One region of the Pseudoalteromonas sp. DL2-H2.2 genome, then DNA from elsewhere that is predicted to be linked to it. Evidence: predicted binding sites of a transcription regulator. Region 1 holds the regulator's gene; the other holds the start of a gene.
What was found. The regulator FliA, encoded in region 1, starts transcription of late flagellar genes. The targets are predictions, from matches to a motif close to CTAAAGNTNNNNNNNNNNNNGCCGATA.

Region 2: pomA (flagellar motor protein PomA) is a predicted target of FliA. The motif match lies at 2,237-2,263, and genes of this name have one in related genera.

Annotation. Positions count from the first base shown of each region.
Region 1 covers NZ_JAKGBD010000009.1:78,312-82,537, forward strand. Annotated here, with positions in the region: gene flhF (flagellar biosynthesis protein FlhF) at 1-1,012, shown strand, start outside; gene L1285_RS15680 (MinD/ParA family protein) at 1,005-1,865, shown strand; gene L1285_RS15685 (RNA polymerase sigma factor FliA) at 1,868-2,602, shown strand; gene cheY (chemotaxis response regulator CheY) at 2,646-3,029, shown strand; gene L1285_RS15695 (protein phosphatase CheZ) at 3,049-3,819, shown strand; gene L1285_RS15700 (chemotaxis protein CheA) at 3,835-4,226, shown strand, end outside.
Region 2 covers NZ_JAKGBD010000002.1:175,085-179,310, forward strand. Annotated here, with positions in the region: gene L1285_RS03445 (hypothetical protein) at 1-303, opposite strand, end outside; gene L1285_RS03450 (flagellar motor protein MotB) at 476-1,408, opposite strand; gene pomA (flagellar motor protein PomA) at 1,411-2,178, opposite strand; gene xseB (exodeoxyribonuclease VII small subunit) at 2,420-2,662, shown strand; gene ispA ((2E,6E)-farnesyl diphosphate synthase) at 2,666-3,553, shown strand; gene dxs (1-deoxy-D-xylulose-5-phosphate synthase) at 3,764-4,226, shown strand, end outside.

The DNA of each region.
Region 1 (4,226 bases):
AGCGTCTTCCTGGGAGTTTGGTGACGATCTGGAACAGGGCTTCGGTGACGAGCCAGCCGCGCAGAAAAAAGTCAGCGAAGATGAAATGTCTTCCATGCGCGATGAGATGAATGCTATTCGCCAGTTACTTGAATTCCAGCTATCAGGGCTGATGAATCAGGAAATGGCGCGTCGTGACCCGACTCGTGCTTGTCTGGTTGACCGCCTTAAAGGCATGGGGATTGGTGCTGAAGTGGCTGAGCAAATGGCTTGCTTTATCCCTGATGACGTTTCTCGTAAAGAAGCCTGGAATGCACTACTTAATATGGTTGTTAATCAAATGCACACAACTAACAACGATATTCTGCGCCAGGGTGGTGTGTATGCCATGGTCGGACCTACAGGAGTTGGCAAAACCACCACAGTTGCAAAATTGGCAGCGCTGGGTGCACAAAAATATGGTGCCGATAATGTCGCCCTGATCACCACAGATACCTACCGTATCGGCGCTTATGAACAACTGGCAACCTATGGTCGGATCATCGGTTGTCCTGTCAAGCAAGTAAAAGATGCCAATGAACTTGCTGAGGTTCTTTATCATTTACGTAATAAGCGTCTAATATTAATAGACACGGCAGGTATGAGTCAGCGTGATTTACGCCTGACAGAGCAATTAAACACGCTGATGCGTAGCAGCCGTGTTGACATTCGCAGCTACCTGGTATTAAGTGCGACTGCACAAATGCATGTACTGCAAGAAACCGTCAATCACTTCAAAAAAGTCAATTTAAGTGGTTGTATTTTTACAAAACTTGATGAAAGTCTAAGTTTAGGTGAGATAATTAGCATAGCGATTCAAAATCGTCTGCCAATAGGGTATCTTACCAATGGTCAGCGAGTGCCTGAAGACATTCGCGTGGCAAACGCTCAGAAGTTAGTCAAAAAGGCTGAGCAATTGTATTTAAAGAGAACAAAAGCACAACATTCGCGACGTGTACCAGTGGCGTCCCAGACAGTAGGAATGTATGATTAATACAGTTTTAGATCAAGCAAGTGGCCTGCGGAGAATGAACCAGAAAAATAACCACAGTGTAAAAGTAATCGCAGTGACTGGTGGTAAAGGTGGAGTAGGTAAAACCAATGTATCCCTTAACACAGCCATTGCGTTAGGACAGCAGGGTAATCGGGTCTTGGTGCTTGATGCTGACTTAGGTCTGGCTAACTGTGATGTTATGCTGGGTTTAAGAGTAGAGAAAAATTTATCGCATGTTTTGTCTGGTGAATGTGAGCTAGACGAAATTCTTGTAGAGGGCCCGGCTGGGATCCGCATCGTACCTGCAACCTCAGGGTCGCAGAGTATGGTTGAATTAACGCCTGCCGAGCACGCTGGATTAATCCGTGCGTTTAGCGAATTGAGTAGCGAATTTGACATCTTAATCGTCGATACTGCGGCTGGTATTTCTGATATGGTTTTGAGCTTCTCTCGTGCTGCCCAGGATGTCTTGGTTGTAGTGTGTGACGAGCCAACCTCCATCACGGATGCTTACGCGCTGATCAAAGTGCTTAGCCGCGAACACGGTGTATACAAATTCAAGATTGTCGCCAATATGGTGCGCAGTCTACGTGAAGGACAAGAGTTGTTTGCCAAGCTGTCCAAAGTGACCGACCGATTTTTAGATGTTGCTTTGGAGTTGGTTGCTACGATCCCGTTTGATGAAAATATGCGCAAGTCATCGCGTCGCCAAAAAACCATCGTTGAGCTCTTCCCTAATTCACCTGCTGCCGTGGCGTTCAGAGGCCTGGCCAGCAAAGCTGTCAAGTGGCCCATTCCCCACCAACCTTCAGGTCATTTGGAATTCTTTATTGAGCAGCTGGTAAACGGTTAACGATGGCTTCACCGGTCAACCGCATGGCGGGATATAAAACGACGGACCACCTGAGTAAGGTGGTAGAGCGTCATACGCCTTTGGTAAAAAAGGTGGCCTGTCATTTATTAGCGAGGTTACCAGCCAGCGTTCAGTTAGATGATTTAGTCCAGTCGGGTATGATTGGACTCATTGAAGCGTGCAAAAATTTTGACGCCAGTAAAGGCGCAAGCTTCGAAACCTTTGCCGGTATTCGAATTCGCGGTGCAATGATTGACGAGATCCGCCGTGGCGACTGGGCTCCCCGCTCAGTGCACAAAAACGGCCGGATGGTTGCGGAAGCCATTGCTGAGCTTGAAGCACAGTTTGGGCGCGAACCAAAAGATACTGAAATCGCTGAAAAACTTGATATTACGCTAGATGAGTACCATCATATTTTACATGATGTCAATGCGAGTAAAGTTATCGGCATTGAAGACCTAGGGGTCGACGAAGACGTAATTTCTCCCGCAGGCAACGATTTTGCGCTAGACAAACCATTCAATAATGTTAAAAATGAGCGCTTTAACGAGTCGTTAGTCAATGCTATCAAGACTTTACCTGAGCGAGATGCCTTGGTGTTGTCTTTGTACTATAACGACGAGATGAATTTAAAAGAGATTGGCGCGATCTTAGAAGTCAGCGAATCTCGAGTGAGTCAGATTCACGGTCAAGCAATGATCAAGCTCAGAGCGAAGATCAATGACTGGATCAATTAGAGTTAGTTTTACAATATAGGTTCAAACCTCACCGGAGGAAGTTTTGGATAAGAACATGAAAATTCTCGTGGTTGATGATTTTTCTACGATGAGAAGAATAATCAAAAACCTGCTAAGAGACTTAGGCTTTACCAATGTTCAAGAGGCTGATGATGGCAGTACGGCACTTCCAATGTTGCAAAATCAGGAATTCGACTTTGTCGTAACTGACTGGAATATGCCCGGCATGCAAGGTATCGATTTGTTACGTGCAATTCGTGCTGACGACAAGCTTAAACACATCCCAGTACTCATGGTAACAGCGGAAGCGAAGAAAGAACAAATCGTTGCTGCTGCCCAGGCTGGAGTTAATGGTTATATCGTTAAACCGTTTACGGCAGGAACCCTGAAAACCAAACTAGAAAAAGTGTTCGAGCGTTTAGGCTAGTATTGATAAGGGTAGGCTTATGTCAACATCTTCTGTGCCACAGATAACTCTGGAACAGGCTAAACTGCTCGTTGAATACCTAGAACAGGGTGAGCAGGAAAAGGCTGATGAGATATTAATTGAGGCCACTAATAAAGAACAATCAGAGCTTTTTGCTGAAGTAGGTAAGCTGACTCGACAACTTCATGAATCATTGAAGAACTTTGAGTTGGATACGCGTTTAGCAGATCTCACGACAGAAGCCATTCCAGATGCCAAGCAGCGCCTCAATTACGTCATGGAAATGACCGAAAGTGCTGCCAATAAAACCATGGATGCCGTAGAAGCGAGTCTTCCCTTAGCCCAAGAACTTGCCGATGAACTCTCTGAAATCAAGCCCACCTGGGACAGACTGATGAGCCGGGATATCCAGCTCGGAGAGTTCAAGTCGTTGTGTCACGATCTTGACAGTTTTATGCAGTCGTCAAAAGGCCGTACAGATGAACTACAGAATCTGATGACCAATGTTTTGATGGCGCAGGATTATCAGGATTTAACCGGACAGGTGATCCGGCGTGTCATTGAGCTGGTTCGTGAAGTTGAAGACAGCCTAATTCACTTGTTGACTGTATTTGGTAGCGCTGATGAAAGTCAACAAACTGCAGCCCAGCCGCAGTCACAAACTAAAGCCACCCCCGTTGCTGATGAGTTATCAGGTCCTGAGGGTCCAATTATGGACGCTGAGTCTCGAGATGATGTCGTATCCGGGCAGGACGAAGTTGATGACCTGTTGTCGAGTTTGGGCTTCTAATAGGAGAGTATGCGAATGAGCTTTGAAGTCGATGAAGATATCTTACAAGACTTTCTTGTTGAAGCAGGGGAAATACTCGAACTGTTATCTGAGCAGCTTGTCGAACTAGAAAATAACCCGGAAGATAAAGAGCTGCTGAACGCGATTTTCCGTGGTTTCCATACTGTTAAAGGGGGCGCAGGCTTCCTGAGTATGACGGAACTGGTGGATGCTTGTCACGGTGCGGAAAACGTGTTCGATGTCTTGCGTCAGGGCCAGCGTCAGGTAACAGCAGAGTTGATGGACGTGATTTTACAGTCGCTCGACACCATCAATGAAATGTTCTCATGTATTCAAAATAGAGAGCAACCAGAGCCCGCAGACCCTCACCTGCTGGAAGTATTGCACCAGCTTAGCCAACCACAATC
Region 2 (4,226 bases), on a different contig from region 1:
ACTCTGCCACATGTACATTTTGTCTTTGAGAGCCCAATAAGCAACGATGGCGATAAAGAGAATGTCAGCAGCAGCCCAATAAATGTACCTAAATACCATATGGGTATCGAGCTCTAGAATGAGATCGTGCGTTAAATACCCGTTCACAAAAAATGCAAAACACAACAACGAATATCGCAGCGCCAGCCTGTCTTTCAGAAAACAAAACAAGATAACTGACAGAGAGACAAGCATCATCTGGCTGTCAAAAATGGCACCCAAAAGCGGCTTTAAACTGTCACTGTTAATATCGATATTCGTCATTATGGTTATCTGAAACCGTTAGCCCTTACTTCGGCTGTTCGTTTCCATCGTCACCGCCACCATTTGAACCCGGCATATAAGCATATTTATTAAGCATTGTTTTCTCCATTAACATTATCAGATTAAATTCCGCTGAATAGCCTAGCCCAAGAATCGGTACCACGCAATACTTCTAGTTGTTTCCACGGACATTTATTGGGTCAGATTCTTTGGCTTTGCCCTGCATAATAGAGATTTCAACACGTCGGTTACGGCGCCGGTCTACATCTGTTTCATTGGGCACCAGCGGTCGGGTATCTGCATGCCCAACCACCACCATACGATTTTTATCAAACCCTGGTACGGTTTGCATTTCGCTCGCGACCGCCACCGCCCGAGTGGCTGACAGATCCCAATTGTTGCTATATAGCTCATTAGAAAACTGAAAATCATCTGTATGTCCGGACACAGTTATTTCGCCCGGTACATCTTTGAGTAGCTGAGCTATATCCTGGATCACGGGTTTAAATTTAGGCTGCAAAAATGCACTGCCCGACGGGAAAGAGCCATTTTCCTGAATTCGTATGATTATCTGCTGACCGAGCGATTCCAGTTCGATAGCACCATCCATAATTTGCTTTTCGAGCTGTTGTGCAATTTTCTTCACCAACTCATTCACCTGCTCCTGTTCAGCCGCAGCGATAGCCTGAGTCATAGACTGCTCCTGGGCGGTGCTGGAAGATTCGCCACCGCGTTTGTTACCGCGCTGCTCTTGTCGTCCACCTGCGGAGCTTTCGTCACCCGCCTGAAACTCCAGCATTTGCTGGGTCATTTCAACGGTCTGTTGCTGAATGGTTTCTATGGGAGTGGGCTCAGGCTTACCTGGTGTGAATTCCATTGCAATCACACTGGTGCCTTTGGGAATGTCTTTGACTTCAATTTTATTCTGAACACCAAATGCGAACTTCATTGAACCCGCAATTTGCTTGAACTTGAGTACATCCATTTCCGAAAACGCCAGCAGCAGAACGAAGAAACACATCAGCAGTGACATCAGATCAGCAAAAGTCCCCATCCAGGCAGGCAGGCCCGGGGGAGGACATTTGCATTCGTTCTCGTCTGACATAACTACTCCTCAGCCTCACCACCGCGCTTGGACTCAGGCAGGTAGTTTTTCAGAATACCTTCAATCACTTTCGGGTTCTGGCCATCCTGAATACCCAAAATGGCATCCAGGATCAAACGCTGGTTACGCTCTTCCTCGTCTTTGCGCAGCTCCAGTTTAACCTGAATAGGAATGGCTACCACGTTGGCCAAAAAGGCCCCATAGAGCGTGGTTAATAGCGCAACGGCCATCGCTGGTCCAATCGCTTTGGGGTCATCCATGTTAGATAACATGGCCACCAAGCCGATCAGGGTACCAATCATCCCCATCGCAGGCGCGATGTCTGCCAGGGATTTAAACAAACCTGCGCCCATTTCGTGACGCGTTGAGGTCAGCGCTATGTCTTTTTGCAAGGTTGCCCTAACTACATCCGCGTCGTGACCATCCACCAGCATATCGACGCCTTTGCGCATGAACGAGTTGGGAATTTCCGCTTCTTCCAGAGCCAAAAAGCCGCCTTTACGCGCAGAGTCCGCAAGCTCAACCGCTTTTTCAATCAACTCTTCCGGGGTTTCGAGCTTGAACATAAAGGCCTTACCGGCCACCTTACCAATGCCAAAAAACTGGCTCATGGTAAAGTTAGAAAGCACGATAAAGATCGAGCCACCAAACACGATAACCACTGATGGAGTGTTGTAAAACATGGCGATCTGGCCATCACTACTAAGTACCATGGACATCACAATCAAGCCTATGGCCCCTAAGATCCCAATCACGGTTGCTAAATCCACACACCCTCCAAAGGAATTTACCCGCTATCTATCACGCAGTTATTATTATCGACAGAGTTATCGGCCAGTTTTGCAATAACTTAACTCAATTATATTAAATTGCCTTGAAATTGCGAATTCATAAACCATTGACAGGCCGTCCGAACTGTATAACGCAAAAAGTCTGAGAGATCTTTGACCTCAATCTGTAATACTCATAAAATTAGGCGTTTTTTAATTTAGCTCAAAGTGAATATTGCACATGGCGACAAAAAAACCGGAAAACATGAGCTTTGAAGAAGCCGTTGACGAGCTTGAAAGCATTGTACAGGGTATGGAGCGGGGCGAGTTGACCCTGGAGCAATCCCTCAAACAATTTGAACGTGGGATCAAACTGGCTAACGCCTCCTCTCACAAGCTGCAACAGGCAGAACAGAAAGTGGCGATTTTACTCGGTAACGACGAGCAAAGCCCACTGAGTGACTTTACGGACGAGCTGGAATAAACGGTGGATTTACAAGCACAACTTGCCCATGCCAGAGCGCAGGTCGAAAACACTGTGGCGACCTATTTCGCCCAGACACTGGACAGTGACGAGACAGCCATTGCCGCGGCGCGCTATAGCATCAGTAATGGTGGCAAACGGTTACGGCCATTTTTAGTTTACGCCACGGGGCAAATTTTTGGCGCCTCACCGCGCGACCTGGATATCGCTGCCGCGGCAGTTGAGTGCATTCATAGCTACTCGTTAGTGCATGACGATCTGCCCGCCATGGACGATGACGACCTGCGCAGAGGAAAGCCCACCTGTCATATTGCCTTTGATGAAGCACAGGCCATTTTAGCCGGTGATGCCTTACAAACCCTGGCGTTTGAGTTGTTGTCTACACACACATTCTCGGTGCCGACAGCAAATCAGATTGCGATGATAAAAACACTGGCCAAAGCATCTGGGTTACAGGGCATGGTGGGTGGTCAGGCGCTGGATTTGGCCGCGACTGATAAGTCGGTGAGTTTGGCTGAGCTCGAGCGGATCCATCGCTTAAAAACAGGCGCCCTGCTGACCTGTGCCATTGAACTGGGCGCGTTGTGTGCCCCCGACGTCTCGCTTACTACTCTGGAGCGACTGCGTGACTATGGCCAGAATATAGGTCTGGCGTTTCAGGTTCAGGACGACATTCTCGACATTGAAGGCAACACAGAAGTACTGGGTAAACCTCAGGGGTCTGATCTGGAACATAATAAATCTACGTATCCTGCACTGTTGGGATTAACAGGCGCCAAGCAAAAAGCACAGGCACTCGTAGAGGACGCCAAACGGGCACTGCAAGACATAGATGCAGACACACAAACCCTGGCTTTGCTGGCAGACTATATCATCGCCAGAGACCATTAATGACACTGCACAGACTAGCAATCGACTGATAAGTCGCTAAATTAATAACTAGTTAAGTTATACTGTGGTGCATTGCACTGAGCACGCCGAATCAAGCGCCTGGAAAGCAGCTTGTAAATAGGCTGAGCCCTGGAACAGAATTCATAAATTTAATGGCAGATAACAATGACAACCAAGTCAGTAAACTCTGCCCAGGATAACGTAATCAATATGAGCCTTGATAACAGCAAGTATCCCCTTTTGGCATTGATAGAGCAGCCTGAGCAGCTGCGCACTTTGCCGCAACACAAACTGACCGAGTTCAGCAATGAACTACGCGACTATTTGCTCAACTCAGTTTCACAAAGTAGCGGCCACCTGGCCTCAGGCCTTGGGACCGTTGAGCTGACAGTCGCACTGCACTACGTCTACAATACGCCGGCAGATCGGCTCGTGTGGGATGTGGGCCATCAGGCCTACCCACATAAAATCCTCACCGGACGCCGAGATAAGATGCATACCATACGACAAAAAGATGGCCTGCACCCTTTCCCGTTCCGTGAAGAAAGCGAGTACGACACCTTCAGTGTTGGCCACTCCAGTACCTCTATCTCAGCAGCGCTGGCCATGGCCATTGCCGCAGAAAAGGAGCAACAGGGGCGTAAAGTCGTTGCCGTGATTGGTGATGGTGCGA